2 regions of the Pseudazoarcus sp. NS20 genome follow, and region 1 is predicted to be linked to the other one. Evidence: riboswitches for the same ligand, from Rfam matches in the RefSeq annotation. Region 1 holds a riboswitch; the other holds the start of a gene.
The links. Region 1 has a riboswitch for S-adenosylhomocysteine ahead of metH (methionine synthase). Riboswitches for the same ligand answer to the same signal wherever they lie in the genome.
Positions count from the first base shown of each region.

Region 2: it holds a riboswitch for S-adenosylhomocysteine, as region 1 does, so the genes downstream of both, ahcY (adenosylhomocysteinase) here and metH (methionine synthase) in region 1, are expected to answer to the same signal.

Region 1 is NZ_BAAKIY010000001.1:804,668-820,450, reverse strand. Features, by position in the region: gene AC6H0W_RS03850 (methyltransferase domain-containing protein) at 1-61, opposite strand, end outside; gene AC6H0W_RS03845 (REP-associated tyrosine transposase) at 52-807, shown strand; gene AC6H0W_RS03840 (hypothetical protein) at 1,044-2,114, opposite strand; gene AC6H0W_RS03835 (AbiTii domain-containing protein) at 2,199-3,110, opposite strand; gene metH (methionine synthase) at 3,609-7,328, opposite strand; S-adenosyl-L-homocysteine riboswitch at 7,405-7,489, opposite strand; gene AC6H0W_RS03825 (hypothetical protein) at 7,556-8,164, opposite strand; gene pdxH (pyridoxamine 5'-phosphate oxidase) at 8,215-8,859, opposite strand; gene phnD (phosphate/phosphite/phosphonate ABC transporter substrate-binding protein) at 9,127-10,044, shown strand; gene AC6H0W_RS03810 (phosphonate ABC transporter ATP-binding protein) at 10,175-10,963, shown strand; gene AC6H0W_RS03805 (PhnE/PtxC family ABC transporter permease) at 10,960-12,753, shown strand; gene AC6H0W_RS03800 (rhodanese-like domain-containing protein) at 12,841-13,233, shown strand; gene AC6H0W_RS03795 (multidrug effflux MFS transporter) at 13,297-14,478, opposite strand; gene AC6H0W_RS03790 (YifB family Mg chelatase-like AAA ATPase) at 14,563-15,783, opposite strand, start outside.
Region 2 is NZ_BAAKIY010000001.1:1,191,682-1,207,464, reverse strand. Features, by position in the region: gene AC6H0W_RS05465 (sigma-54-dependent transcriptional regulator) at 394-1,719, opposite strand; gene AC6H0W_RS05460 (sensor histidine kinase) at 1,716-3,272, opposite strand; gene AC6H0W_RS05455 (PP0621 family protein) at 3,269-3,499, opposite strand; gene mtnA (S-methyl-5-thioribose-1-phosphate isomerase) at 3,625-4,698, shown strand; gene AC6H0W_RS05445 (class II aldolase/adducin family protein) at 4,691-5,353, shown strand; gene AC6H0W_RS05440 (lysophospholipid acyltransferase family protein) at 5,373-6,248, opposite strand; gene metK (methionine adenosyltransferase) at 6,542-7,708, shown strand; gene AC6H0W_RS05430 (calcium/sodium antiporter) at 7,805-8,899, shown strand; S-adenosyl-L-homocysteine riboswitch at 8,931-9,024, shown strand; gene ahcY (adenosylhomocysteinase) at 9,105-10,514, shown strand; gene AC6H0W_RS05420 (GNAT family N-acetyltransferase) at 10,564-11,220, shown strand; gene AC6H0W_RS05415 (carbon-nitrogen hydrolase family protein) at 11,217-12,089, shown strand; gene AC6H0W_RS05410 (S4 domain-containing protein) at 12,096-12,350, shown strand; gene metF (methylenetetrahydrofolate reductase [NAD(P)H]) at 12,401-13,243, shown strand; gene AC6H0W_RS05400 (histidine phosphatase family protein) at 14,301-14,882, shown strand; gene AC6H0W_RS05395 (dienelactone hydrolase family protein) at 14,927-15,783, opposite strand, start outside.

The DNA of each region.
Region 1 (15,783 bases):
GCGAGGCCAGGGTGCTGACTTCGTGGCCGTGGGTGTAACGGCCGTGACTAGATGAGTTCATGCGTTTTGAAGGGAGCGTTATCAAAAAAGAAAGGCTCGGGATTCAACCCGACCCCGAAAGAAGCCAAGTATGAACCCCAAGCCAAGCAGCAACCACCCTCAACCTCCGCGCAAAGCCAGCACGACATACTTCACGTAGGGCGCAATAAGCAACGCGCATTGCGCCGTATGTACAATCTCCCAAAAAACCAAACGTCATTCTCGAAGGCTCTCATGCCCGACTACCGACGCGCCTGGCACCCCGGCGGCACATGGTTCTTCACCGTCAATGCCCTTCAACGGCACAACAACAACGTGCTCACCCGCCACATCGACATTCTGCGTGAAGAAGTCCGCGCGGTGCGCCAACGCCACCCGTTCATCATCCATGGCTGGGTCGTGCTGCCGGAGCACATGCACTGCATCATCGAACTCCCACCGGGCGACACCGACTTTGCAACCCGCTGGCGGCTCATCAAAGCCGGCTTCTCAAAGCGACTGCCAATCGTCGAGCGCCGCTCAGCCGTGCGCACCGCGCGCGGCGAACGCGGCATTTGGCAACGACGTTTCTGGGAACACCTGATTCGCGACGCAGCAGACTATCAAGCACACATGGATTACCTGCATTTCAACCCGGTCAAGCACGGTCACGTCGAACAGGTCGCTGACTGGCCGTACTCTACGTTTCACAGGCTGGTGAAGAGGGGTGTGTATCCCGCAGATTGGGCCGGCAGCAGAGAAGCCGACACGTTGGAAAAGCTGGATTGACGCCTGAGCACCACCCACCCCGTAGGGCGCAATAAGCAACGCGCATTGCGCCGCATGGGCAGCATCACCGTTCGCGCCAACACTTCATCCGGCGCAATGCCCTGCGGTTATTGCGCCCTACGCGGGCTAGACCTTGTTGTTGTGAGTAAGAAATCAGTGACTCTGACCCCATTGATCCCTAACGTAGAAGTGAGCGGCCAGCGCCGCTTTTCGCGCAGATCCGCTCGACTGCCGGGTTATGCCTCGCGGAAAACACGGGCCGTCTCATCAATTGCAGCTCTTGCAATTGCCGGATAAGAGAGAACGTCGATTTCTCTCGCAAGATGATGGGGCATCCGACTTAGCGCAAGTGACTGCTGTGCATCGGCTGCCTCTTGCCAATATTTGTCGTTTCCATGCTCAGGCAATATGGCGGCTACAGCGAACTTTCCAGCCTCTCCATCGACATTAAGATAGTGGGTGACCTTCGAAAACTCGAAAAGCTTTTTGTCACGAGTGGCAATCCAGCAATCTTGGGGTACTCCGTCGAGCCCTTTGGTTTGCGCCACATTGGCAAAGTTGATGAGCGTTAGATCGCAGGCGCCATTAAATGCCACTGCCATCGCCTCATCGTAGGTATGAACGGCCTTGTTATCTTTCGTCTTAAGGAAGTTTGCGCGAAGCAGCCTTCTCAGCCGAATTGTCTCTATAGCGGCGGAAGGCGGTTCAGCGAAACAGTATTTGGCGATTTCAATTTCCTTGACGCTCAACATATCGAGGTCGTCACTAAGTCGACGGAGAAACTCTTTGAACTTTTGGATTGGTTTCCCGGAAAAACTCTTGTCGATAACGTTCAAGTAAAGAAGGGCGGCGAACGGGATTGCTAGAAATGCTTGAGCGACCGGATCGAGATCAAGATAGCCGTAGTCGCTATCTTTCCCAACAAAAGTCGTATGAATGCAATTGGGGGTATCAGTAAAGGACGGCAAGTGCTTAGCGCAGAATGCCTCGAAGTTCCAGCGGGATTTTTCGGCAAGCGCGGGAGGCATTTCGTCAAAGGCCCTTCCTGGCGATAAACAAATACTCTTGGGGGGGCAGCGGCCAAGGAGGTCAACGAGATTGTGCAGGCCATACTGCTTGAGTAGCGAATTCTTATTTCCACCCTTCACGACTCGCTCCATCGAAATCAGGACATTCGTATCAAGAACCAATGTCGTCTCGATACCGAGAGATGCATTAACTGCGACGAGAACCGGATTGAGAACTGGTTCTGCATCCTCTGAGCGGCTCGGTCGGAAGAAGTAAGTTCTTGGGTTAAGTTCAGCCACGGAAGTGGGGGTCAGTGCGATGGTTAAGGGGCATAACGCCTGAATTAAGCCGCGCCACGAAGTGGCGTCGGCTTGAATGAATTGTTAGGTGCTAAAGCCGTAGAACGCGCAGATTGCTGCGGCAAGAATATTGCCCGCGGCGGCTTTCGTTACTTCCCATGCGGTCGTTCCGGCCTTACCCATCATTGACCCAACCCAACCGCTCACCTTTGGTCCCCACTGGCGCTTAGTCAGCTCCGCAGAGGAGGAGTCACTCTCTATTGCGCTCTCCAAATCCGATAAGTCTGCTTGCTGCACGCCAACGTTGCGGAGCTCCCGCAGCAACGATTGGACATCGCCTCTGTTGACTGAATTCGTGATGTCGCGGATTGACCCGCTGCCAACTACGATCGTTGCGTTGTCGCCGAAAACCGCATTTCTGAAAATGTCATTCGCCCCAACGCTTTCTGCTTTGTTGCGCACATCTTTCTCCGGGGTGTCTGCCGGGATCTTGTCAGATATCTTTAGGCAGAACTCTAGGAGGCGCGAACGAACCTCCGTTAAGATGCCCTGGCCGGCGCCGATCCCGAATCTTCCCCATGCCTGTTGAACGTAGTATGTGTCGGAGAGAGGCTTGGATAGCAGCCCCATAGCCTCAGACGGGATTGTGACCGCGATATTGTCTTTCTGAGCCCAATCTTCGATTGCGGATACGCTATCCGTTACCCGATTCGTTGTCAGCTTTTCACGAATATCTGGGTCAAGATGGTGGGTAGGAAGCGTCTGGTTGTTGTAGTGATAGTAGCCATTGGTTACGTGGCCAACGAGTGTCAGATGAAGGACGCGGTAGGGCGGCACTTCCGCGCCATTCGGATAGCCCCGAAGCTCATGCTCAACCCAGCGGCCGAGTTGTTCGTCTCCAAGACGATGTGCAAGTATCTGCGCCTTGATTAGTGCAGATTTCAGACTCGCGTTGTCGTCACCGAGTAGGTCAATCAGGTCCTCGAGTAACTTCATCTTGGCACCTAACGTGTTCTAGACAGCAGCGCTGCTGCGTATGCGGGACAGCTGACAAATAAAACCAGCGACTCGTCATGCTCATTTGTCATTGTATTACCGACTTCCCCGCTATGCTTTTATTATGAACAATACATACACAGCGGCCAAAGCCACCACGCCGTTCGACAACGCAGCGACTCACCCACCCCGCTTGCTCGACCAGCTTCGCGAACGCATCCGCTGAAAGCACTACAGCATAAGAACCGAGCAAGCTTATGTCCATTGGGCACGTTCGTTTATTCGTCACCATGGGCTTCAGTCCGCGTAGGGTTCAATAAGCAACGCGTATGGCGCCGCATGTTCCGGCTGGATATTGGCATGTCGACCCACACGCCACAACAAGCAATCGTCATGAATCTAACAAAAAAGCCGCGGCAACCTCACCAATTTGAGATTGCCGCGGCCTTCGGCCTCGCAATGACGACGAGGCGCGTTACGCGCTTTGGGTGCAGAGGATTACAACAACGGCGCCAACCACCGCTGCGCTTCCTGCCCGGTCATGCCCGTGCGCGCCGCCCAGTCATCCAGTTGATCCCCGGCGATCTTCGGCACGGCGAAGTAGTGGCTTTCCGGGTGGGCGAAGTAGAAGCCCGACACGGCTGCGGTGGGCAGCATGGCAAAGCTCTCAGTCAGCGTCATGCCGGCGTTGTGGGGAGCGTCGAGCAGTTTGAAGAGGTCGCCTTTGACGGTGTGGTCCGGGCAGGCGGGGTAGCCGGGCGCGGGGCGGATGCCGCGGTAGGCTTCCTTGATGAGGTCTTCGTTGGGCAGAGCTTCGTCGGGGACGTAGGCCCAATGCTCTTTGCGCACGCGCTCGTGCAGCCATTCGGCGCAGGCTTCGGCGAGGCGGTCGGCGATGGCCTTGAGCATGATGGCGTGGTAGTCGTCGTGCTCGGCTTCAAACTTTTCCAGATGCGGTTCGATACCGATGCCGCCGGTGCAGGCGAAGGCGCCGATGTAATCAGGCACGCCGGAATCTTTATCGGCGATGAAGTCGGACAGGCACCAGTGCGGTTTGCCTTCCGGGCGCTCGTGCTGCTGGCGCAGGCCGTGCCAGGTCATCAGCGGTTTGTCGCGCGCTTCGGTCTCGTAGATTTCGATGTCATCAAAGCCCACGGTGTTGGCGGGGAAGAGGCCGAATACGGCGCGGGCCTGCAGCCATTTGCCCTGCACGATCTGGTCGAGCATGGCTTGGCCGTCTTTGAGCACGTTGCGTGCGGTTTCGCCGACGATCTCGTCGTCGAGAATCTTGGGGTAGCTGCCGGCGAGATCCCAGGTCTGGAAGAACGGCGCCCAGTCGATGTAATCGACCAGCGCTTCGAGCGGCACGTCGATGGACTGGATGCCAAGTTGCGCGGGCTTGGGCGGCACGTAGCCCTCGACGCTGTTCCAGCGGTAGCGGTTGGCGCGGGCGGCTTCGAGCTTGACGAGCGCGAGGCCTTTTTTGTTGGCGTGCTGCTCGCGGATTTTCTCGTAGTCAGCGGCAAGCTCGGCCTTGTAGGCGGCGCTCTGCCCTTGCGACAACAAGGTGGTGACGACGCCGACGGCGCGTGATGCATCCGGCACATACACCACGGCGTTGTCGTAGTGCGGAGCGATCTTGATGGCGGTGTGGGCGCGGCTGGTGGTGGCGCCGCCGATGAGCAGCGGCAGGTCGAAGCCTTGGCGCTTCATCTCGGCCGCGACGTGGCTCATTTCTTCCAGCGACGGGGTGATGAGGCCGGACAGGCCGATGGCCTGGGCGCCGTGCTCTTTGGCTGCGGACAGAATCTTTTCGCACGGCACCATCACGCCGAGGTCGATGACCTCATAGCCGTTGCAGCCCAGCACCACGCCGACAATGTTCTTGCCGATGTCGTGCACGTCGCCCTTCACCGTGGCCATGATGATGCGGCCCTTGCTGGTGGAGCCGGTGCGCAGCTTTTCGGCCTCGATGTAGGGGATGAGGTGGGCCACAGCCGTCTTCATGACGCGAGCGGATTTCACCACCTGCGGCAGGAACATCTTGCCCGCGCCGAAGAGGTCACCGACCACGCCCATGCCGTCCATCAGCGGGCCTTCGATGACCGCCAGCGGCGGCTTGCCTTCGGCTTCCAGGCGGGCGCGCACTTCTTCGGTGTCGCCCACGACGAATTCGGTAATGCCTTTGACCAGCGCGTGGCTGAGACGCTGCTCCACCGGCCATTCGCGCCACGCCAGATCGGGGCCGGATTCCTTGGCCTTGCCCTTCACGGACTGGGCCATTTCCACCAGATCATCACCCGCGCCGGGGCGGCGGTTGAGCACCACGTCTTCGACCACTTCGCGCAGCGCGGGGTCGAGGTCGTCATACACGCCGAGCATGCCGGCGTTGACGATGCCCATGGTCATGCCGGCCCGGACGGCGTGATACAGAAACACGGTGTGGATGGCCTCGCGCACGGGCTCGTTGCCGCGGAAGCTGAACGACACGTTGGACACGCCGCCGCTGGTCTTGGCGTACGGCAGGTTGGTGTGAATCCACTCCACGGCCTGGATGAAATCCACGGCGTAGTTGTCGTGCTCTTCGATGCCGGTGGCAATGGCGAAGATGTTGGCGTCGAAGATGATGTCTTCGGGCGGGAAGCCCGCCCCACCCTCTTCAACAGGCGCGACCAGCAGCTTGTAAGCGCGCTCGCAGATTTCGGTCTTGCGCGCGAACGTGTCGGCCTGGCCTTTCTCGTCGAAGGCCATGACGATGGCGGCCGCGCCGTACTGACGGCACAGGCGCGCCTGGCGCAGGAACTCGTCCACGCCCTCTTTCATCGAGATGGAGTTGACGATGCCCTTGCCCTGGATGCATTTCAGGCCGGCCTCGATCACGTCCCACTTGGACGAATCGATCATGATCGGCACGCGCGAGATGTCGGGCTCAGTGGCGATGAGCTTGAGGAAACGCTCCATGGCCGCCATGGAGTCCAGCATGGCCTCGTCCATGTTGATGTCGATGACCTGCGCACCGTTCTCCACCTGCTGGCGGGCCACGGCCAGCGCATCGTCGAAACGGCCTTCCAGAATCATGCGCGCGAAGGCACGCGAGCCGGTGACGTTGGTGCGCTCACCCACGTTGACGTACAGGGTGTCCGGCCCGACGTTGAACGGCTCCAGGCCTGACAGGCGCAGCTTCTTCTCGATTTCCGGCACGCGGCGCGGCGTAACACCTGCCACGGCATCCGCCACCGCCTGGATGTGCGCGGGCGTGGTGCCACAGCACCCGCCGACGATGTTCAACAGGCCGGCACGCGCCCATTCGCCGATGGCTTCGGCCAGCTCTTCGGGCGTTTCGTCGTAGCCGGTGGGCGCCAGCGGATTGGGCAGGCCGGCGTTGGGATGGGCCGACACGTAGGTGTCGCAGATGTTGGAAAGCTCTTCGACATACTGACGCAGCTCTTTGGCGCCCAGCGCGCAGTTGAGGCCCATGGAAATCGGCCGCGCGTGCGACAGCGAGTTCCAGAACGCTTCGGCGGTCTGGCCCGACAGCGTGCGGCCGGAGGCATCCGTGATGGTGCCGGAGATCATCACCGGCAGGCGCTGCCCGAGGTCGGCGAAAAGCTTTTCCACCGCGAAGATGGCGACCTTGGCATTGAGGGTGTCGAACACCGTCTCGATGAGGATGATGTCGGCCCCGCCCTCGACCAGCGCCTTGGCCGAATCGTAGTAATCGTCGAGCAGCGCTTCGAAACTGATGTTGCGGAAGCCGGGGTCGTTCACGTCCGGGGAGATCGACAGCGTGCGCGAGGTGGGGCCCAGCACGGCGGCCACGAAGCGCGGCTTGGCGGGGTCTTTGGCGGTGTATTCGTCGGCGATTTCGCGCGCCAGACGCGTGCCTTCGAAGTTGATTTCCCAGGCGAGGTCTTCCAGACCGTATTCGGCCTGCGACACGCGCGTGCCGTTGAAGGTGTTGGTCTCGATGATGTCAGCGCCGGCATCGAGGTAGCCGCGGTGGATTTCGGTGATGACTTCGGGGCGCGTGATGACCAGCAGGTCGTTGTTGCCCTTGAGGTCGCGCGGGTGCGCCATGAAGCGGTCGGTGACGCCCTCGCCGCGGTACTGCCGCTCGGTGAGCTTGTATTGCTGAATCATCGTGCCCGTGCCGCCATCGAGCACGAGAATGCGTTCAGCCATCAAGGCGCGGAGTTCTTCGGTACGGTCGGGTTGCATGCGTCTTCTTACCTGCGGCGGGTGATAGGCCGGAAGGCGCGCTGCAAAAGCAAACGGCGCGACAAATCCGGCAGGGGATTTGCGAGCGCCGTTGTTCGGTTGCCGAGCCTGGCCCGGCGACGTGGTTTCGTCAGCGGCGGGTCGCAGCGCTCCTCAGCAAGCCGCGCAGTTTACCGGGTGCTGCGCCTTCATGCAAAACAAGCGCTTACCCGCCATGCCGCAGCCGCTCACCAACCATAATGTCCGCGCCAACCGAACCGCGGTGAGCCGTAGCCGTAATAACTGAACGGATACGGCCGGTAGCCGTATCCGTAGCCCAGGCCGTAGTGAAATCCGGGGCCGAACCAGCCGAAATCGCCGGGGTCGTTGTAATACTCGTAGGTGTAGCTGGTGCGGTCGACCTTGCCGTCGATGAAATGCACGTTGAAGTACGTGGCCATGATGCCCGGATAGGGGTTAGGCACGTTCCAGTCCCAAACCTCTTCCTTCATGCGTTCGAAGCGCTGGATGCTGCGCTCGGTGCCGAGCGTGCGCTGCACCTCTTCCACCGTCATGCCCACTTTCACGCGGCCATGGTTGCGCGATTCGAGCGCGTCGTACTGCTCGACGATGCGGCCGTTGGCATCCACGGTGTACATCCAGCAGGTTTCGCCGCGCGGCTGGGTCGCGTATTCGAGCGTACGGGTGCCGTCGTCGTTCTTCCAGATGCGCGTGGGCTGACCGCGCTTGGTGAGCAGATCGTTTTCGTAGTCAAAGCGGGTCTGAAAGCTCGCGCAGCCACCCAGTACGACGGCCGCCAGCAACAGGATGAGCCAGGGAAACAGTCTTGTTTTCATGATGTACCTCGCAATTCCGAAGCGGCCGGCAGGTGCACCCCGCCGGGCCCTTACGGCGACAATCTGGCGCGTGACCAGTTGCCGTCTTCGCCCAGCGACCACGCGAAGCGGTCATGCAGACGGGACGAGCGACCCTGCCAGAATTCCCAGTAGTCCGGCACCAGCCGGTAGCCACCCCAATGCGGCGGGCGCGGCGGCTTGAGGCCGAACTTCAATCCGTACTCGGCCGCACGCGCCACGATGACGCCGCGGTCGGCAATCGCCTCGCTCTGGTTCGAGGCCCAGGCGCCGATGCGATGCGTAAGCGGGCGGCTCTCGAAGTAGGCATCGGACTCTTCTGCCGACACTTTCTCCACTCTGCCTTCGATGCGCACGACGCGCTCCAGTTCAACCCAGTGAAACTGCAGTGCGGCAAACGGGTTGGCTTCGAGCTCACGGCCCTTGCGGCTGTTGTAGTTGGTGTACCAGACCACGCCGCGGCGGTCGAAGCCCTTGATCAGCACGATGCGCGACGACGGGCGGCCGTCGGGCCCGACGGTGGCCACCGTCATGGCGTTGGGCTCGGGCAAGCCTTTTTCCATGGCCTCGGCGAACCACTCTTCGAAGTGGACGAAGGGGTCGTCACGCACTTCATGGTCTTCGAGCTGACCCAGCTCGTAGCTCTTGCGCAGGTCGGACAGCGGGGGTTGGGACATGGTGCACTCCAGACAGGTAGCGCCGTGGACAGGCAAGCGCGCACGGCGTTTCAATCACAGAATGATAAGCCAGCCGGCTTGCCCCCGCCGCCACGAACGGGAAGAATCGCGTCTTCACTGCGGGAAACTCCGGCCGATCTGCGTATCGGCCGCCCGTTGGCGGCGTGACTGCCAAACCCACCGCTTCGGCGGACTGTAAGCCCCGGCGCATCCCGCACCGGGGCGGCTGACCGGCCGCGTGGCCGGTCTTGAATTCGGGAGCTTCAAATGTCCATTCGATCTGCCTCGCGCAGAGGTTTCATGCTGTCCGCCATCGCGCTGGCCACCCTCAGCGTATTCGGCGCCGCGCCCGCCTTCGCGCAGAAGGCCCCGGCCAAACTGATCATCACCGCCATTCCCGACGACGGCGACGCCGACCGCATGCGCGAGAACTTCGGCGCGCTGGCAAAGTACCTGGGCGAAGCGGTGGGCATTCCCGTCGAGTACATGCACGTCGAAAACTACGCCGCCAGCGTGACCGCACTGGCCACTGGCCGCGCGCACATCGCCTGGCTGGGCGCGGTCACCACGGCGCAGGCGCGCATGCAGATGCGTGACGGCATCACCATTCTGGGCTGCCGCGACATCGACAAGGGCTTCGTCAGCTATTTCATCGCCAACCCCTCTACCGGCCTGAACAAGGTGTCGAACCTCGGCGAACTGGCCAAGGCCGCCTCTGGCAAGGGCTGGAGCTTCACATTCGGCAGCAAGAGCAGCACATCGGGCCACCTGATGCCGCGCAGCTACTTCCAGGATCAATCCGGCACCACGCCCGAGAAGGTGTTCCGCACCGTGGCGTATTCGGGCAGCCACGACGTGACCATGCGCATGGTGGCCGACGGCACGCACCAGGTCGGCGCACTCAACTACGCGTCGTGGGACAAGGCCGCGGACGACCTCAAGGCCAAGGCGCCTATCGTGTATGTGACGCCGGAATACACCAACTACGCGCTGACCGCCCGTGCCGACCTCGGCCCGGAGCTGCTCGGCAAGCTGCGCACCGCCCTGCTGGCACTCGACGCCAAAGACCCGAACGGCGCCAAGGTGCTCGGCTACCTGAAGGCCGGCAAATTCATCGAGGCCGATATCTCCGAATGGCAGGGCTATGTCGATCTGCTGCAGTCGGGCATCGACATCGGCGGCTGATCGCACCGGCAAGCTGCTTGGCTCTCGTAGGGCGAATTCGCGAAGCGTACTCCGCCGTATGTGCCCTCAATGCGGCGCAATGCCCTTCGGTTATTGCGCCCTACGAGACATCACCTTCAGGACACGTCGCATGACAAGCCCACTCCCCGTCCGCCTCGCGGACGCATCCGTAGCCTATGCCGGCCGCACCGTGCTGGACGGCATAACGCTGGACGTGGCGCCGGGCGAGCGCGTGGCCGTCATCGGCCCGTCGGGTGCCGGCAAGACCACGCTGTTCCGACTCATCGCCGGGTTGGTCAAACCGGCGACCGGCGAAGTGCACACGCTGGGCCGCGACACCCGCCACCTGAGCGGCGGCACGCTGGCCGGACTGCGCCGCGAGTTAGGCTTTCTGCAGCAACAGGACAACCTCATCCCGCAACTGCGCGTGGTGCACAACGTGCTGATGGGTCGGCTGGGCCACTGGTGGCTGCCGCGCGCGCTGCTGTCGCTGCTGTGGCCGCAGCAGATCGATCTCGCCCGCGCCGCGCTGGCACGCGTGGAGCTGGCCGACCGGCTGTGGTCGCTGCCCGATGAGTTGTCCGGCGGGCAGCAACAACGCGTGGCCGTGGCACGGCTGATGGTGCAGCAACCCCGGCTGGTGCTGGCCGACGAGCCGGTGAGCGCACTCGACCTGCGCCTGGGGCGCGAGATCATCGGCCTGCTGTGCGGGCTCGCCACGCAGGAAGGTGTGACGCTGGTCGTCAACCTGCACACACTGGACTTGCTGCAGGGCAATTTCGACCGCGTGGTGGCGCTGCGCAACGGGCAACTCTTCTGGCAAGGGCGCCCCGAAGCGCTCACGCAGGATCTGCTGCGCGAGCTGTACGGCGCCGAATACCGCGCGCTGCATCTCGACGAAATGAGCCTGCCGGCATGAGCGCACTGGCGCTGCCGGGCGCGCACACACGGCAACGCCCGTGGAGCCATTTCGTGGCGCTGTTGGCCGTGTTGCTGGCCGTGGGCGCGTCGTTCGTCGCCACCGAATGGGACTTCGCCGCGCTGACCGACCCTGAGCGTCGTGCCGCCGCGGCCGGGCGCATCGGCGCGTGGCTGACGGCGCTGGCTGCGCCCGACCTCTCTTCCGAATTTCTCGCCCGTGCGTGGGAATTGACGCTGCAGACGCTGGCCGCCGCCACCTTCGGCACCGCGCTGGCGGTGGTGCTGGCCGTGCCGTTGGCGATGGGCGCGAGCCGCGCCGTGTGCGTGGGCGAAGAGCGCGCCCGCGGCGCGTGGCGCCACGTTCCGCTGCGCTCGCCGGCGGCCTTGCTGTGCGCGCTGTGCCGGCTGATTCAGGACGTGCTGCGCGCGGTGCCGGACTTCGTGTGGGCCATCATTCTGGTGGCGATGATCGGCCTCGGGCCCACCACGGGAGCGCTGGCGCTGGCACTCAACATCACCGGCATTCTCGCCAAGGTGTACAGCGAGCTGTGGGACAGCGTGCCCGAAGAGCGCTACGCGCAGGTGCGCGGGCTGGGCGGCGGGCGCATCGCCACCTTTCTGTACGGCATACGCCCGCTGGCCTCGCGCAACGTGCTGTCGTTCACGTTGATGCGCGCCGAGTGCGCCATCCGCAACGCGGCGGTGATCGGCGCGGTGGGCGGTGGCGGGCTGGGTGCCGAGATCTGGTATCAGATCCGCTTCGGCGCGTGGGACAAGGTGGGCACGCTGATTCTGTTCACCCTGCTGCTCACACTCACGGCGGATCTGGCCAGCAACTACATTCGCCGCCAACTGCGCGGCGACCCCAACCGCGCCGCGCCGGCCGCCTCGTGCCTGGTGGCCGGGGTGGTGGAGAACACGTCGCCAGTGCGCGCACCCAACGCGCCGTGGTGGGCGGCGGGCTTTGTCTCGGCAGTTGTGGCGTGGTCGGTGTGGTTCATGGGCTGGGGCAATCGCGACGCCGACGGTGCCGCGCGCAACCACCTTGCACCGTTGGCCGAACTATTCACCGGCGAGGCGTGGGAGCGGCTGGCCTTTTTCCAGCGCTTGCTGTCACCGCAGCTCGACGCGGAATTCGTGCTGCGCGTAGCGGAATCCGCGCTGATCCCGCTGGCCATCGCGGTGGTCGGCACGGTACTGGGCACGGCCGGAGCAATCGCCATCAACCGCGCGCACTCGGCGAGCTTCCAATGGCATGCGCCGCGCTTCAGCGGCGAAACGCCGGGGCCGCTGCGCCGGCTGTGGCGCAGCACCGAGCTGGTGCTGGCACGCGGCACGGCGATGGTGTCGCGCGGCGTGCCGGAGGTGATGTGGGCATTTCTGTTCATCGCCTTTTTCGGGCCGGGGCTGGTGGCCGGCACGCTGGCCATCGCGGTGCATACTTTGGGCGTGCTGGCGCGCGTGTTTGGCGAGACGGTGGACAACCTGCCGCTGTCGCGCTTCGAGGCCGTGGGCGGCGCCTCGCGCACGGTGACGTGGGGCGCCGTGGCCGTGCCGGTGGCCTGGCGCGACTGGATGACCTACACCTTCTTCCAGTTCGAGAGCAACGTGCGCGCGGCAGTGGTGCTGGGGCTGATCGGCGTGGGCGGGCTGGGCTTCCAGTTCAGCTTCAACTTCGAGTGGTTCCGCTTCGAACGGGCAGGCACCTACCTGATTGCGATGATCGCACTGACCGTACTGATCGACCGCGCGTCACGCCTGCTGAAGCTGTCGCGGGTGGCGCGCTGAGCAACACCCGGGCCATGACGGGCGGGAGCGTACATCACACATCCAGAATGCACTGATATACTCATGGCCCTCACGGAGCCTGCCCGAATGAAGCACCTGACCCCCAAGGAAGCCCACGCCTTTCTCGCCGCCAACCCCGAGGCGCTGCTGATCGATGTACGCAGCGAGATCGAGTTTCTGTTTGTCGGCCACCCCAAGGGCGCCATTCATGTCTCATGGAACGACGGGCCGGACTGGGACATCAACCCGCACTTCGTGGGCGAGGTGAAAAAGCTGGCGGGTCACGGCGGCGAGCGGCCGGTAGTCTTGATCTGCCGCAGTGGCAGCCGCTCGGTGGTTGCCGGCGAAGCACTCGTTAAAGCCGGCTTCAAGAGCGTGTACAACGTGCTGCACGGTTTCGAGGGCGAGCTTGACGAGCAGCACCACCGCGGCACGGTGAATGGCTGGCGCCATGACGGATTGCCCTGGGAACAGTGCTGACGGGCTAGCGCGGCTGCACTGCGTGCAACCGCAAACACCGTCACCGCCACATTCGCCGTCGCCTTAACGCGTTCGGGCCATCCACACCACGAAGCACAGCAAACCCACCGCAACGAACACGCTGGCGCCCGCCCCGAGCGTCAGCGGCGACGCCCACAGCAAGGGCGCAGCCACTCCGGCCGTCACCGCATTCAAGCCGACCTGGGTGAAGCTCTGGCAACTCGACGCCAGGCCACGCCGCGCCGGGAACATGTCGAGCACCAGCAAACTCAGGCTGGGCATCGCCAGCGCCATGCCGAAGGTGTACAACCCCACCGGCAACACCGACCACGGCAACGACGGCGCAAAGAATGCAGCGTGCGCGACGTTGAACGACACCGCCGCAATCATCACCACGAAGCCCACCCCGATGGTGCGCCGCCAGCTCCAGTGCCCGGCAATACGCCCCGAAAGCCACGCACCACCGATCATGCCGATCACCGAGGGCACGAACAGCCAGCCGAACGCGCCCGGCCCAAGACCGAGGTGCTCCATGACGAACACCGGCGCCGACAGCACGTACACGAAGAAACCGTTGAAATTGAAGGCCAGCGCCCCCGCCAGCAGCAGGAAGGCGCCGCTGCCGAGCACGCTGGCATAGCCGCGCGCGAGGCTCGCCGGCTGCATCGATTGGCGCGCCTCGGGCTGCAGCGTCTCGGGCAGATAACGCCAGCTGCACCACGCGAGCACACCGGCGAAGGCCGCCAGAAACAGGAAGATTGAGCGCCAGCCGGCCAACAGCAGCAACACGCCGCCGACCATCGGCGCCACCGCCGGGGCGATGCCGAAGATCATCATCACGCGCGACATCAGGCGCTGCGCCGTCGCGCCGTCATATAGATCACGAATCACCGCACGCCCCACCACCATGCCGGCACCGGCGCTCATGCCTTGCAGCGCACGCCCGACCCACAGCCATTCGATGGAAGTCGCCAGCGCACACAGCAACGAGGCCGCGCCGAACAGCGTGGTGGAGATGATGATGACGCGCCGGCGGCCGAAGGCATCGGACAGCGCGCCGTGCCACAAGGCCATCACCGCGAAAGTGACCATGTAGGCGGTGAGCGTCTGCTGGACTTCGAGCTGGGTTGCGCCCAGCGCGTCGCCCATCTCGTGAAAGGCCGGGAGATAGGTATCGATCGAGAACGGGCCGATGGCGGCCAGCGCGGCAAGCAGCGCGGCCAGACCTGCGGGAGAGAGCGTCATGCAGATTCCGGAGTGATGCGCGGTCGGAAAAGACCGCGCAAGGGGGACAGCATAACGACCCCTCCGGGCCGGCGATAGTTTCGCTTACTGCCGCGCGTCGAGCGTGCGCCGATAGTGCACCGCTTCGGCGATGTGGGCAGGCGCCACTTCGGAAGCGCCGGCCAGATCGGCGATGCTGCGCGCCACCTTGAGCACACGGTGATAGCCACGCGCCGAAAGGCCAAGGCGCTCGACCGCGCGCGCCAGCAACTCTCGCCCGGCCGCGTCGGGTGTGCAGTGAGCGTCGACGCCCGGCGGCGCCAGATCGGCATTGGCGCAGCCCTGGCGCGCAATCTGACGCTCGCGCGCGGCGGCCACGCGTGCCGCCACCTCGGCCGAGGATTCGCCCGGGGTTTGCGTGGCCAGCTCACTCGGGTCGAGCGCCGGCACCTCGATGACCACATCCATGCGATCGAGCAGCGGGCCGGACAGCTTGCCCATGTAGCGCGCCACCTGCTCGGGCGTGCAGCGGCAGCGCCCGCCGGGCGAGCCACGCAGGCCGCAGGGGCACGGGTTCATCGCCGCCACCAACTGGAAGCGCGCCGGGAACTCGGCACGCCGCAGCGCGCGCGAAACGGTGATGGCACCGGTTTCCAGCGGCTCGCGCAGCGCTTCGAGCACGCGGCGGTCGAACTCGGGCAACTCGTCCAGAAACAACACGCCGTGGTGGGCCAGGCTGATTTCGCCGGGACGCGGCACCGTGCCCCCACCCACCAGCGCCGGCACGGATGCCGAGTGATGCGGGGCGCGGAACGGACGCTGGCGCCAACGCGCGGCATCGAAGCTGCCTTCGATGGACTGCACGGCGGCGGTCGCCACCGCCTGCGCCTCGTCCAGAGGCGGCAGCAGGCCGGGCAGGCGCTGCGCCAGCATGGATTTGCCGGTACCCGGCGGGCCGAACAGCAACATCGAATGCCCGCCAGCCGCCGCCACCTCCAGCGCACGGCGTGCGCGCAACTGCCCTTTGACATCGGCCAGATCGGGCACCGTCATGGGTTTGAGCTCGGTGGTGCGCACATGCGGCGCCAGCGTGGTGTGGCCGTTCAGATGCGCGCATACCGACAGCAGATCGCTTGCCGCCAGCACGCGCACACCGCTGGCCAGCGCAGCCTCATCGGCATTGTCGGCCGGCAACACCAGCGTGCGCCCATCCACGGAGGCCGCGAGCGCAATCGCCAGCGCGCCGCGCACCGGGCGCAGGCTGCCGTTGAGCGACAGCTCGCCAACGAACTCGTACTCATACAGCGCCGCCGCATCCACCTGCCC
Region 2 (15,783 bases), 390 kb from region 1:
GAGCCGCGGAGGGACGTGAGGACGTGCCGTCATTACTGTCATTGCGAGGAGCGTAGCGACGCGGCAATCTGGCAGCGCTTGCCGGCTGCGGAGACTCGCCGGAGACGACATGGCGTTTCAGGCGCCTCCCTCGTGCGGGTCGCTCACTGCGCAACGACCCCGCCACGGCAGTGCACGAACGGGCTTGCCGCGAGACGTGAGGAGCGTGCCTGCGATGACGCTGGCGTCGCATTTCGCTGCGCTCAACACGACCTACTTCACCGTCACCGCTGCAGGCCTAGCCCGACCGCATGTCGTGTGGGGCCGAAGGCGAATTACGGCCTGCGGCGGCTGGGGCCTGCAGCGGTGACATTCCGCGTTGCTCCACGCACTTTGCCCCTTGAATATCCGGCCTTACTCCAGCCCCCACTTCTGCAGGCGGTAGCGCAGTTGGCGCAAGGTCATGCCCAGGCGGCGTGCAGCCTCGCTGCGGTTCCACCGTGTTTCGTCGAGGGTGCGGAGGATGCGCTCGCGCTCGAGCGGGTCGTCGCACGGGGCGGAGGGATCTGCTGTCGGAAGAAAGCTGGGCGGAGCGTCCGGAGTGAGGTCCTCGGGCAGGATGTGCTCGCCGTCACACAGGGCGCAGGCGCGTTCGAGCAGGTTTTCGAGTTCGCGCACGTTACCGGGGAAGGCGTAACTTTTGAGGAAGGTCAGCGCCTCGGGGGCCAGAGCACGTACCGGGCCGCCATCACGCGCGGCAAGGCGCTGCAGGATGTGGGATGTGAGTGCTTCGATGTCTTCCGGGCGTTCGCGCAGCGGCGGCACGTGCAGCGCGATGACATCGATGCGGTAAAAAAGGTCTTGCCGGAAGCGGCCTTCGGCCACCAGCGCGGCAAGGTCGCGGTGCGAGGCGGAGAGGATGCGTACATCCACCGCCTCTTCGGCATGCGCGCCCACCGGGCGCACGGCGCGCTCTTGAATGGCACGCAGCAGCTTGACCTGCATGGCCAGCGGCAGCTCGGCCACTTCATCTAGAAACAGCGTGCCGCCCTGCGCAGCGCGGAACAGGCCCGGCTTGTCGGACGTGGCGCCGCTGAAGCTGCCACGCACATGCCCGAAAAATTCGCTCTCCATCAGTTCAGGAGGAATCGCGCCGCAGTTGACGGGCACAAACGGCCCTTTGGCACGCGGCCCCTGGCCGTGGATCATGCGCGCGATGACCTCCTTGCCGGTGCCGGATTCGCCGCGGATGAACACCGGCGCCTGACTGCGCGCAAGACGCTCCACCTGGCCACGCAGATGCTCGATGGCGGGCGAACGGCCGATCAGGCGGCGCTCGTTGTCGAGGGGGGCCGGCGCTTCGTCGAGGCGCAAGGCGTGCTGCACCAGCGCACGCAGGTCTTGCAGCTCGACCGGCTTGGTGACGAAATCGAAGGCGCCGAGCTTGAGCGCGCGGATGGCAGTATCGACGCTGCCGAATGCCGAGATGACGGCCACCGGCAGGCCGGCGTGATGCTGCTGGATGCGCGCGACGACGTCGAGCCCGTCACCGTCGGGCAAACGCATGTCGGTTAGGCACAGGCGGTAGCGGCCAGCCTCGAGGCGCTGCATGGCTTCGCCGACATTGGCGGCGGTGTCGCAACTCAGGCCCATGCGCAGCAACGACAGCTCGATCAGCTCGCGAATGTCGTCCTCGTCATCGACGACGAGAACATCGGCACGGCACGCAGCGGTGCTCATGGGTGACTCCTTCCACTCAGCACAAAATGGGCACCGGGGCCGTCAGGGGCGATTTCCAGACTCGCGCCGTTGGCTTCGGCCAGCTCACGGGCGATGTACAGCCCCAAGCCGGTGCCTTTCGGGTCGGTAGTGTAAAACGGCTCGAAGACGCCGCTGTGACGCGAGGGCTCGACGCCAGGCCCATCGTCGCGCACATGCAACGCCACCTGCCCCGACGGCTGGGCCACGGCCTGCACCCGAATGGCCCCCGGCGCGGCCGAGCAGTAACGCCGGGCGTTGGTCAGCAGGTTGACGACGATCTGATGGAAATGCGCGCGGTCGATGTACAGCGTGACGCCGGCCGGCACCTCCAGTGCGTAGATCGCGTGCTCGGCCCCGCCCGCCAGCGCCAGCTCTTCGACGATGCCGGCGAGCGCCGGCGCCAATACCAGCGCCTCGCGCACGACCTCATCACGCCGCCCCAGCGCCAGCACGTCGCGCACCATGCGATCGATACGGCGGGAGTTGTCGCGGATGATGCGCACCAGGCGCGCCTGCACTTCGGCGCGCTTTTCTTCGCCAATGAGGTCGGCGGCCTGCGTCACCGCGGTGAGCGGGTTGCGGATCTCGTGCGCCATGCTGGCGGTGAGCCGGCCCAGCGCGGCGAGCTTTTGCTGCTGGATCTGCTTTTGCACCTCGTCGAGGTCGGTGAGGTACACCACCACGTCACCGGCCGCCCCCTCGGCAAGGTTGGCGCGCACGGCACGACAGCGCACGTACTTGCCGGAGCGCTCCAGACGCACTTGAAAGCTGTCGGCCCCACCTCCCATGCGGCAGGCCGAAACCAGCATCGCCAACTCGGGCATGTAGCCTCCGGGCCGCGCGTCGTCACCAAGCAGCGCGGCGGCGGTGGGGTTGAGCTGCCGCACGCGCCCATCGCCATCGAACACCAGCACGCCGTCGGGCATGTCTTCGATGATGCGCTCGTTGATGGCTTGCTGACGGTCGAGTGCCTCACCGCGTTCTTCGGCCAAGGTTTCCTGCGTACGTGCGCGCAGCGCAAGCCAGCGTGCGGTGACGGCGATGGCAAAGAAGGCCATGCACACCACGCCGATGCGCACCCAGTCGAAGGCGTTGGCAGTGGTCAGATAGCGCCAGCCGTTTTCACCCAATACCGCTAGGGTGGCGAGCGCGGCATAGAACATGGGCAAACGCCCTTCGACCAGCACGCCGACGGCCGCCAGATACACCATCATCAGCACCGCCACGCCGCTGACCTGACCACCGCTGACACCGAGCACGACAGTGAGTGCGGCGATATCCACCACGAACTGGAGTCGCAGCAAGGCGCCGACGCCCAGCAAGCGGGCAGCCAGCGGAAAGCCGGACAAAAAGGCGAAGACGGCATACGCCGAGGCCGTCAGCACGAAGATGTCGGGGTGTTCGCCGCCCAGGCCAAGCTGATTGCCGGCCACCACCAGCAAGCCGGCAACAATCAGACGGAAGACGTTGAAGATGCGGCGCGGCGCGGCGCGCAGCGCGTCGTTATTGGCCGCAGACGCGGGAGCGGTCATTGCCGGCTGTTGCCGAGCCGCCGGTGCTCGTCGCAGCAGAAAAAGCCTGCCTCGCTGCGCACACCCTCTCCCTCGGGGATATGCACGCCACAGTGATCGCAGGCCAGCATGCGTTCGGGGGCGGCCTTTTTGCGGGCCGGCTTCGGCCGCCGGGAGCGGCGCTCGAGAGCACGACTGGCCCACCAGCCAATCACCAGCACAAGAATCAGAATCAGCAACAGGCGCACGACTGAATTACCCGAAATGAAGGCGGAATCGAGTTTAGCACGCAGCCTGCAGCGTGTTTTGCGCGGCGCTGACGACACCCGGCCCGCATGCGATGCGCGCGTGGCGCGGCGTTAGAATCTCGCCCATGCCATTCAGCCAGCCCATACCCACCCTGGAGCGCGACGGCGACGCCGTGATCGCCCTCGATCAGACGCGCTTGCCTCACGCCGTTTCGCGCGTGCGCATCGAGACACTCGAAGAAGCCGCGCACGCCATCGCCCACATGCAGGTGCGCGGTGCACCGCTGATCGGTGTTACGGCGGCCTACGGCATCGCCCTTGCCCTGCGCCAGCGCACCGACGATGCGCACCTCGAATACGCCTGCGGGGTTCTGGGCGCCGCCCGGCCCACGGCAGTGAACCTGCACTGGGCCATCGAGCGCATGCGCGCGCATCTGCAGCCAATAGCCCCGGCACAGCGGCTGGCGGCGGCATGGCAAGCGGCCGAGGCCATTCAGCAGCACGACCATGACACCTGCGCGGCGATTGGCCGACACGGCGCTGCGCTGCTCGCGCGCATTGCGGCGCAGCGCAGCGGCCCGGTGCGCGTGATGACCCACTGCAACGCCGGCTGGCTGGCCACCTGTGGCGCGGGCACGGCACTGGCACCGGTTTTCGAAGCCCATGCCCAAGGCGTGGACATGCATGTATGGGTCAGCGAGACCCGGCCACGCAACCAAGGCCTGCTCACAGAGTGGGAGCTTCGCCAGGCCGGCGTGCCGCACACGCTGGTGGTCGACAACGCGGCGGGTATCTTGCTGGCGCGCGGCGAGGTGGACGTGGTGATCACCGGCGCCGACCGCGTGGCGGCCAACGGCGACGCGGCCAACAAAGTGGGCACCTATCTCAAGGCCTTGGCCGCGCGCGACAACCGGGTGCCGTTCTGGATCGCTGCGCCGTACTCCACCGTGGAATTCGCCGCTGGGGACGGGGCCGCGATTCCCATCGAAGAGCGCAGCGTGGAGGAGGTGCGCTGCATTTCGGGCGTGGATGCAGAGGGAAAGGCTGTGCAGGTGCGCCTGGCCCCGCTTGAGGTTGCCGCCGCCAATCTGGCTTTCGACGTGACCCCGGCTCGCCTGATCGACGCGCTCATCACCGAAACCGGCGTATGGCGCCCGAGCGAACTTGCCGCCAACCGCCCCGGAGGCGCTCATGCTTGAGAACACCGCGCCGCCGGATGCACTGCGCGCCCACCTGCTTGAGGCCGCGCGCGGCATGACCGCGGCCGGGCTGAACGTCGGCACCTCGGGCAACGCCAGCGTGCGTTGCCCGGGCGGCATGCTGATCACCCCGACCGGGCTCAAGGCCGAGCAATGCACGCCCGAAGACATGGTTTTCGTCGATGAGCAGGGCGCAGCGCACGGCGCGCGGGCGCCGTCGTCGGAGTGGCCCATGCATCTGGACGTCTATGCCCACCGCCCCGAGGCCGGTGCGGTACTGCACGCGCACTCGCCGTTTGCCACGGCACTGGCCTGTCAGCGGCTGGAAATCCCGCCCTTCCATTACATGATTGCGCGTTTTGGCGGCAGCAGCGTGCGCTGCGCCGCTTACGCCACCTTCGGCACGCAAGCACTCTCCGACGCCGTGCAGACGGCGCTGCAGGGGCGCACCGCATGCCTGCTGGCCAACCACGGCATGCTGGCCTTCGGGCGCGACCCGACGCATGCGCTGGACATCGCGATAGAGCTTGAAACGCTGTGCGAACAGTACTGGCGCGTGCTGCAATTGGGCGCTCCGGTGTTGCTGGGCGATGCGGAGATGGCCGATGTGATTGAGCGCTTCGCGGACTACGGGCAGCCGAAAAGCACGCTCTGACGTGACCTGAGAGACCTCTTCAGTACGGCTTTTTCTCACCCGGCGGGCGTGTCTTGAAGCGGCGGTGCACCCAGTAATACTGCTCGGGCATGGTGCGTACGGTGGATTCGATCCACGCGTTCATGCGGGCGGTGTCGGCGAGCGGGTCATCGGTGGGGAAGTTGTCCCACGCCTCGCCGATCTCGACCACATACCCTTTGCCGCCGGGCAGCATGCGCGTGGGGCACGGCACCACAGCGGCGCCCGCCAGCTTGGACAGGCGTGACAGGCCGGTGATGGTGGCCGTGGGCACGCCGAAGAACGGCACGAACACGAAATCCTTGGTGCGGAAGTTCATGTCCGGCAGGTAATAGAACGGGCGGCCGCTCTTCATGGCACGCACGGTTGCGCGCGGGCCGGCATCACGCGCCAGCAGTATCTGATCACCGAAGCGGCTGCGCCCGTGGTGCAGCCAGTGGTCCACCGTGGGGTCGCTCTGCCGGGCGTAAATCGACACCGAATCGAACTGCATGGCCACCGCCGCGCCGCCGGCGTCCAGCCCGACGAAGTGCGGCACCAGCAGCAGCACCGGCCGCCCCTCGGCCAGCAGGCGCGAGATCACCTCTGCGTTTTCCACCCGCACGATGCGCTCGAGGCGCTCTCGCTTGGCCCACCACAGCAGGCCGCGCTCCAGCAGGCTGCGCCCGAGTGCCTTGAAATGGTCTTTGGCCAAACGCCGCCGCTCGGCCGCATTGAGCTCGGGAAAGCACATCGCCAAGTTTACCTGCACCACGCGCCGCCGCCCACGCACGGTGTGATACAGCACAGAGCCGAACGCCCTGCCGACGAAGGCCAGAATCGGCAACGGCAACCAGTGCAGCAGCCACAGCAAGGCAATCAGCAGCTTTCCCTTCATGCGCCGGCCTCGGGCACGGGGGTTGCAATTCGGCAGGGGAAATCAGGAACAGGCAGGGAGAGAGGCATGGGCTCGAATAGTTTGGCGGCAACTTCAGGCTCGAAGATATCCCGATTTGACCGCAACCGAAACCGCGATATTATTGCGCATCGCCGAGTTAACACGACAACTTGCAGGGCGAACGCCGCAGCGCAACGCGCGCGGCACCAAATTCTGCTAAAGCGTCGCCGCTCGAATCCCCGGAGCCGGCCTCGCCGGAGCAACCGGGGATTTTTGTTTTTGGGAGTCTTTGAATGAGCACTGAGTTTCTTTTCACCTCGGAATCGGTATCCGAAGGCCACCCCGACAAAGTAGCGGACCAGATTTCCGATGGCGTGCTCGACGCCATTCTTGCAAGCGACCCGCGCGGCCGTGTGGCGTGCGAAACCCTGGTATCGACCGGGCTGGTGGTCATCTCGGGCGAAATCACCACGTCGGCCCACGTGAATTACCGTGAAGTGGCGCAAGACGTGATCCGCCGCATCGGCTACGACGACTCCGCAGCCGGCTTCGACTACAAATCGTGCGCCATCCTCACGGCCATCAACACGCAGTCCGCCGACATCGCGCAGGGCGTGAATGAAGGCCAGGGCCTCGACCTTGACCAGGGTGCGGGTGACCAGGGCTTGATGTTCGGCTACGCCTGCGACGAAACGCCAGCGCTGATGCCGCTGCCGATCTACTACGCACACCGCATCGTCCAGCGCCAGTCCGAGCTGCGCAAGGACGGCCGCCTGCCGTGGCTGCGCCCGGACGCCAAGAGCCAGCTGACGGTGAAATACGTGAACGGCAAGCCGGTGGGCATCGACACGGTGGTGCTGTCGACGCAGCACACCGAAGACGTGACGCACGCACAGATCACCGAGGCGGTCATCGAGGAAATCATCAAGCCGGTGCTGCCCAAAGAGCTGCTGCACGACAAGGTGCGCTACCTGATCAACCCCACCGGCCGCTTCGTCATCGGCGGCCCGCACGGCGACGCCGGCCTGACCGGCCGCAAGATCATCGTCGACACCTACGGCGGTGCGGCACACCACGGCGGCGGCGCGTTCTCGGGCAAGGATCCGTCCAAGGTCGACCGTTCGGCTGCGTATGCCGGCCGTTGGGTGGCGAAGAACATCGTTGCTGCCGGCCTGGCTTCGCGCGCGGAGATCCAGGTGGCCTACGCCATCGGCGTGGCCAAACCGGTGAGCCTGCTGGTGAACACTTTCGGCACCGGCCGCATCAGCGACGAGAAAATTGCCGAGCTGGTGAGTCGCCACTTCGATCTGCGACCCAAGGCGATCATTCAGGACCTCGACCTGCTGCGCCCGATCTACTCGAAGACGGCTGCCTACGGCCACTTCGGACGCGACGAGCCGGAGTTCACCTGGGAGGCCACCACCAAAGCCGCCGCGCTGCGTGCGGATGCGGGTCTGTAAAAAGCGCCTCGCTGGCTATAATCGGCAACACCGAAACGGGCCGTACGGGCGATTGCCTCGTGCGGCCCGCACACCATCCACACCTCCGGTTCCATCATGCTCACGCACGCTCTGTTTTTCCTTCTTGGCCTGGCCACACTGGTGGTCGGTGCCGAACTGATGGTTCGCGGCGCCTCCAAACTGGCGCTGTCGTTCGGCGTATCGCCGCTGGTGGTGGGCCTGACCGTGGTGGCATTCGGCACCAGTACCCCTGAACTGGCGGTGTCGGTGGGCGCCTCGCTTGGCGGCACCCCGGATCTGGCCATCGGCAACGTGGTGGGCAGCAACATCGCCAACATTCTGCTGATTCTGGGCATCTCGGCGCTGATCACGCCTTTGCTGGTGAATCAGCAGATCATCCGGCAGGAAATCCCCATCATGATCGGCGCCTCGGTGCTGATGGTGGTGATGGCGCTCGACGGCACCATCACGCGGATTGAAGCCGGAGCGCTGTTCGCGCTGGTCGTCGGCTACACGGTGTTCCTGATCCGTCAGTCGCGTCAGGCATCGCGCGAACTGGCCGACGAATTCGCCGCCGAGATGCCGGCTGACTCGAATTGGGATCGCCACTGGAGCGTGCAGCTCGGGCTGATCGTGGTCGGGCTGGTGGGTCTGGTCGTGGGCTCGAACTGGCTGGTCGATTCGGCCATTGTTTTTGCCCAAGCCTTCGGCGTCAGTGATCTGGTGATCGGCCTGACGGTGGTGGCGGTTGGTACGTCGATGCCTGAAGTGGCCACCTCCATCGTCGCTGCCCTGCGCGGCGAGCGCGATATTGCCGTGGGCAACGTGGTGGGCTCGAACATATTCAACATCTTCGCGGTGATCGGCGCCACGGGGCTGGTCAACGCCGGCGGCATTCCAGTGTCGGAAGCGGCACGCAGCTTCGACTTGTGGGTGATGCTGGCCGTGGCTCTGGCGTGCGTGCCCATCATGCTCACCAACAGCGAAATCTCGCGCTGGGAAGGCGGCGTGTTCATCGGCTACTACGCGGCCTACACCGCCTGGCTGGTGCTGTCGGCGCAGAGCCACCCCATCGTGCCGGCCTTCTCGACGGCGATGCTGGGCTACGTCATGCCGATCACCGTGATCGCGCTGATCGTCAGTTTGATGCGCCATCAGGGGCGCACCGGGCGCGACTCAGCCGGCGGCTGACCACCGCCCCGCTCTGCGGTATACTTCGCGACGTTCCGAGGAGCGCTGCAAGGCGTCGGGTTTCCGCCCGGCCCCAGGCTCGGAAGCCGCTTGATACGGCATCGCCACAACCGCGCTCACCTGTCCAACCCGCCGGGTTGGGGCTGCACGGGTGAGCACGCATCGCATCACCCCTCCCCGCCTGGCTCCAAGCATGGAGCTTCAAATGACTGTTGTGGCCGATCTGAAAGATTGCGTCGTCGCCGACCTGTCGCTGGCTGACTGGGGACGCAAGGAAATCCGCATCGCGGAAACCGAAATGCCGGGCCTGATGGCCATCCGCGAAGAGTTCGCGGCATCGCAACCCCTCAAGGGCGCGCGCATCACCGGCTCGCTGCACATGACCATACAGACGGCGGTGCTGATCGAAACCCTGACCGCGCTGGGCGCCGAAGTGCGCTGGGCCTCGTGCAACATCTTCTCGACGCAGGATCACGCCGCAGCGGCCATCGCCGCCACCGGCGTGCCGGTGTTCGCCGTCAAGGGTGAGTCGCTGGCCGATTACTGGGATTACACCCACCGCATCTTCGAGTGGTCCGACGGTGGCTACTCGAACATGATCCTCGACGACGGCGGCGACGCTACGCTGCTGCTGCACCTGGGCGCGCGCGCCGAGAAGGACGCCTCGGTGCTTTCCAAACCCGGCTCGGAAGAAGAGCGCGAGCTGTTCGCCTCGATCAAGGGCCGCCTGTCGGCCGATCCGAAGTGGTACTCCACACGCCTCGACAAGATCCAGGGCGTGACGGAAGAAACCACCACCGGCGTGCATCGCCTGTACCAGATGCATCAGCGCGGCGAGCTGCGCTTCCCGGCCATCAACGTCAATGATTCGGTGACCAAGAGCAAGTTCGACAACCTCTACGGCTGCCGTGAATCGCTGGTCGACGGCATCAAGCGCGCCACCGACGTGATGATCGCCGGCAAGGTCGCGGTGGTGTGCGGTTACGGCGACGTCGGCAAGGGCTCGGCGCAAGCGCTGCGCGCCCTGTCGGCACAGGTATGGGTGACCGAGATCGACCCGATCTGCGCACTGCAGGCCGCCATGGAAGGCTACCGCGTAGTGACCATGGAGTACGCCGCGGAACACGGCGACATCTTCGTGACCACCACCGGCAACTTCCACGTCATCACGCATGACCACATGAAGCGCATGAAGGATCAGGCCATCGTGTGCAACATCGGCCACTTCGACAACGAGATCGAAGTCGCCGCGCTGGAGCAGTACGAGTGGGAAGAGATCAAGCCGCAGGTGGATCACGTGATCTTCCCGGATGGCAAGCGCATCATCCTGCTGGCCAAGGGCCGCCTGGTGAACCTGGGCTGCGCCACCGGCCACCCGAGCTACGTGATGAGCTCTTCCTTCGCCAACCAGACGATTGCGCAGATCGAGCTGTTCCTGCACCCCGAGCGTTATCCGGTGGGCGTGTACACGCTGCCCAAGCACCTCGACGAGAAAGTCGCGCGCCTGCAACTGAAGAAGCTCAACGCCCAACTGACCGAGCTCACCAGCGAGCAAGCGGCCTACATCGGCGTGCCGAAGGAAGGCCCGTACAAGCCCGAGCACTACCGCTACTGATGAGCCCCCGCGCCCGGCCACCGTCGGGCGCGGTTTCACGAGGATGAACATGAGTCTGGCCACGGTACGACACACCCGCCCGGAAGACATCGAACCGCTGATCGCGCTGCAGCAGCGCGTGTACCCCGACATTCCGTCGTGGTCCGCCGAGCAGATGCGTCATCAGCTTGAGGTCTTTCCGCAAGGGCAGCTGATTGCCGAAGTCGATGGCGAATTTGCCGGCTGCGCAAGTTCGCTGATCGTGCTGTGGGACGACTGGGGCGAGCACCACACCTGGGATGACATCACCGACGGCGGCCACTTCGGCAGCCACAACCCGATGGGCCGCACGCTGTACGGCGCCGAGGTGTTCGTGAACCCCGAGTTGCGCGGGAGCGGCGTGGGCCACGCTCTGTACGAGGGGCGCCGCAGCCTGTGCCGGCAGATGAACCTCAAGCGCATCATCGCCTGCGGGCGCATGCCGGGCTACCACCGCTTCGCCGACCGCATGACCGCCGAGGAATACGCCAAGCGCGTGATCTGGGGCGATCTGAGCGACCCGGTGCTGGGCTTCCAGCTGCACGAGGGCTTCAGCTACTGTGGCATCGTGCATGGTTACCTGCCCGACGACAGCGAGTCGCTGGGGAACGCATCGCTCATCGTGTGGCTCAACCCTGACTACGACCCGGGCGCCCCCACCCGGACAACCGAGGAGATTGCCCTGTGATCGTACGCATCGCCGCGGTGCAGTATCTGCTGCGCCAGATCCACGACTGGTCGGGTTTCGAGAACCAGTGCCGTTTCGTCATGCAGGCTGCGGGGGATTACCGCCCGCATTTCGTGCTGCTGCCGGAGATTTTCACCACGCAGTTGCTGTCGTTCATGGACACGCGCGACATGCCGGAAGCCGTGCGCAACATGCACGACTACACGCCGCGCTACCTCGACCTGATGCGCGAGCTGGCGCAGGAGCACCGCGTGTACCTCATCGGCGGCAGCCACCCGACGATGCGCGACGGGCAGCTCTACAACACGGCCTATCTGTTCAGCCCCGAAGGCGAGATCTTCGAGCAGGACAAGATCCACCGCACGCGCTGGGAGCGCGAGATGTGGGACACCGCAGCAGGTGACCAACTGCGCCTGTTCAACACGCCCTACGGCAAGATCGCCATCCTGATCTGCTACGACATCGAGTTCCCCGAGCTTGCACGCATGGTTTGTGAAGCCGGCGCCGACATCCTCTTCGTGCCGTCGTGCACCGACGACCGCCAGGGCTTTCTGCGTGTGCGCTACTGCTGCCACGCACGCGCCATCGAAAACCAGGTGTACGTCGCCATGACCAGCACCGTCGGCAACCTGCCGGTGCAGGGGCTGGGCGTGCATTACGGCCAGGCCAGCATCATCACGCCGTCCGACTTTCCGTTTGCGCGGGATGGCATTGCCGCCGAAGGCACGGCCAACCTGGAGCAGATCGTGATCGCCGACGTGAGCATCGACAACCTCACGCACAACCGCGTGAACGGCACCACCATCCCGCTCTACGACAAGCGCCACGACGTGTACGACAACCCGGTCGAGATCATCGAAGTCAGCTGACGCGCCATGTCGATGAATTCCTTCCACAACCGCAACCAGCGCCCGGCCGTAGCACCCCGCCGCGTGCCGGCCGCTGCGACCGACGACGGCTTGATGCGTGTGGACGCACTACTGGTGCAGCAAGGGCTCGTGGCTTCGCGCACCCAGGCACAGGCGGCCCTTGCTGCCGGCCGCGTGCGCTGCGGCACGGAAGCGCTCACCAAAGCCTCTCAACGTCTGGCCAAAGACACGCGGCTTGCACTCACTCCTGAAGATTTTTGACGGCGGCACGCTGGCGCGCGAAAGAGCGCCCCTTTTCCACTGGATGCACCATGCAAACCACTGAACTTTCAATCGAATTCTTCCCGCCGCAAACCCCCGAGGGCGCCGAAAAGCTGCGCGGCGTGCGCCAGCGCCTGGCCGATACGCTGAGCCCGCAATTCTTCTCCGTGACCTACGGCGCCGGCGGCTCGACGCGCGAGCGCACCTTCAACACCGTGCGCGAAATCGCTGCCAGCGGCAGCGAGGCCGCGCCGCACCTGTCGTGCATCGGCTCCACCCGCAATGAGCTGCGCGCCATCCTCGACGAATACGCCGAAAGCGGCATCCGCCGCATCGTCGCCCTGCGTGGCGACCTGCCCTCGGGCGCCGGAGCCAGCGGCGAATTCCGCTACGCCAACGAACTGGTGGAATTCATCCGCGCGGAAACCGGCGACCGCTTCCTGATCGAAGTCGCCGCCTACCCCGAGTGGCACCCTCAGGCCAAGAGCCCGCGCGACGACTTGCTGGCCTTCAAGCGCAAGGTCGACGCCGGCGCCAACTCGGCCATCACGCAGTATTTCTACAACCTCGACGCGTACTCCCATTTCGTCGACGAAGCGCAGGCACTGGGCGTGAACATCCCCATCGTGCCGGGCATCATGCCGATCAGCAGCTTCTCCAAGCTGGCGCGCTTCTCGGACATGTGCGGCGCCGAAATCCCGCGCTGGATGCGTCGCAAATTCGAGTCGTTCGGCGACGACGCCGCCTCCGTTCGCGCGTTCGGGCTGGATGTGGTCACCGAACTGTGCGAAGACCTGATCGCCGATGGCGCTCCTGGCCTGCACTTTTACTCGATGAACCAGGACGGCCCGGCGATCGAAATCTGCCGCCGACTGGGGTTGGCGAAGGGCTGAGGCTTCAGCACCTCCCGTGCGCCCGACGTCTGTCGGGCTGCTGCCTGTGCGCGTGCAGTTCGTTAGGCAGCGATTGGATGTTTGCGGTTGTGTGACGCGAGTTCATTTGATTGACCTTGACCGGCCGGGATTTCGCCCCGGCGGGCGACCTTCTTTCTTGCTGCGCGGCAAGAAAGTAGGCAAAGAAACGCGCCCTCCTCGCCGCCCCTTCGGGGTTCCTTCGCTTCGAGCACTCCCGGCGGCCGGCCTTGCAAACTCGCGTTCCGCTCAAACAGCAAGGCCGGAAGACCCCGCCGTGAGCACTCTGCGCTCAGCGGCTCAGAAAGGGGTGCCCTCCAGAATGGCAGAGCCATTCCCGTAGGGCGGATTAGCGCAGCGTAATCCGCCGGATGTTCGGCCAATACGGCGCAATGCGCTTCGCTTATTGCGCCCTACGGTCGGGCTCAAACAGCAAGGCCGGACATCCCCGCCGTGAGCGCTCTACGCTCAGCGGCTCAGAAGGGATGGGTAATCACGACGTGCGTTGGGGCTGGAGCCTCTTCAGTTGGCGCTGCGCCTCTACCCGTCATTGCGAGCGAAGCGCGGCAATCCAGTGACTGTGCAATATGGAAAGGCTGCGAGATTGCCGCGTCGCTGCGCTCCTCGCAATGACGGTAGAGCGGTTGTGCCCAAGGCACCTCGACGCTTCCGAATGGCACTGAGAACGAACCCAAAGCCCAACCTACCTACTCGAAGAAAACGTGCCGCTCCGCGCGCACCCATCCTCCCCTCAGAAGCGCCGAGCGCAGGGGGATTTCGACGGGGCACTCCGGTCCTGCTGTCCGAGCGACAGCGAGTTCAGGACCGGCCGGCGAAATCCCACGGAGCGAGGGAACCCCGAAGGGGCGCGGATGCGGGGCACGTTTCTTTGCCTTCTTTCTTGTCGTGAAACAAGAAAGAAGGTCGCCCGCCGGGGCGAGTCCCGGCCAGTCAAGGCATACACAACGAACTCACCCCAAAACACGGGAACCCCTTCCCGCGACACACCTCTATGCCTCATCCCCACGAGGCCCATAGCATGAACATCACAACACTCAGGACATGGCTTCTCACAGCGCTGCTGGCCGCACCACCGGCGGTGGCACAAGCGCCCGCTGATTCCACAAGTATTGAAGAGCGCATGCGCGCTGGCGGCGTGGTGATTCTCCTGCGGCATGCGCGCACCGACCCCGGCATTGGCGACCCGCCCGGCTTCACGCTGGCCGACTGCGCTTCGCAGCGCAACTTGTCGGCCGCCGGCCGCGACGAGGCGCGCCGCTTCGGGCAACGCCTGCGCGAGCTGCAGATTCCGGTGACCCAGGTACGCACCAGCCGATGGTGCCGCTGCGTCGATACGGCCGAACTGGCTTTCGGCGAGCAACTGGGCGTGGAGCACTGGCAGCCGCTGGACTCTTTCTTCGCCGGGCAAGGCAGCAGCGAACAACAGACGCGCGATGCACTGGCAGCGCTCCAACACGTTCCGGCCGATCAGACCTGGGTGTGGGTGACGCATCAGGTCAACATCACCGCACTGACCGGCGAAGTGCCATCGATGGGTGAGGCGGTGGTGGCGCGGGCGCGCGGGGACGGGCTGGAAATCATCGGGCGCTGGCGCCCCTAAACGAAAAAGGGCGGCCTAAGCCGCCCTTTTTCATTGCGCGAAGCTCACACGCCGTTGCGCTCGAACCAGGCCAGCATGCGCTTCCAGCCGTCTTCGGCCTCGTCCTTGCGGTAAGTCGGGCGGTAGTCGGCGTTGAAGGCGTGCGGAGCGTCGGGATAGACGTGAATCTCGCTATTCGCGCCGGCGCGCTCGATCTCTTCGAGCATGAACTCGACGTCGTGCAACGGAATGCCTTGGTCGGCACCGCCGTACAGGCCCAGCACCGGCGCCTTGAGTTCGCCGGCGAGATCGACCGGGTGCTTGGGCTGCAGATCGCTCGGCGGGCTGTCCAGGCGGCCATACCAGGCCACGCCGGCCTTGAGCTTTGGATTGTGTGCGGCGTACAACCAGGTGATGCGGCCACCCCAGCAAAAACCCGTGATGGCGAGCTTGTCGGCGTCGCCATGATTCTTGGCGGCCCACGCGGCGCAGGCGTCGAGGTCGGCCAGCACCTGGGCGTCGGGCACCTTGTTCACGATGGCCTGCAGCAGTTCGGCCACGTTGTCGATGGTGCGCGGGTCGCCCTGGCGGAAGTACAGTTCCGGGGCAATCGCCAGATAGCCCTGCTTGGCCAGGCGACGGCAGACATCCTTGATGTGCTCATGCACGCCGAATATCTCCTGCACCACCAGCACGGTGGGAAGGTTTTTGCCGCCTTCCGGGCGGGCGTAATACACCGGGAGCTTGCCGCCCTCGACGTCGATCGAGGCATCGCCCGTATCCAGGCCGTTGGCGTCCGTGGTGATCACGGTCTGCGCGTGAATCGGCTGAACGGCAAGCGCAAAGCCGGCGGCCGCGATGGTGGTGACGAAGCTGCGTCGGTTCAGTTTGGCCGACGGCATCAGGCTGTCGAATTGGGAGC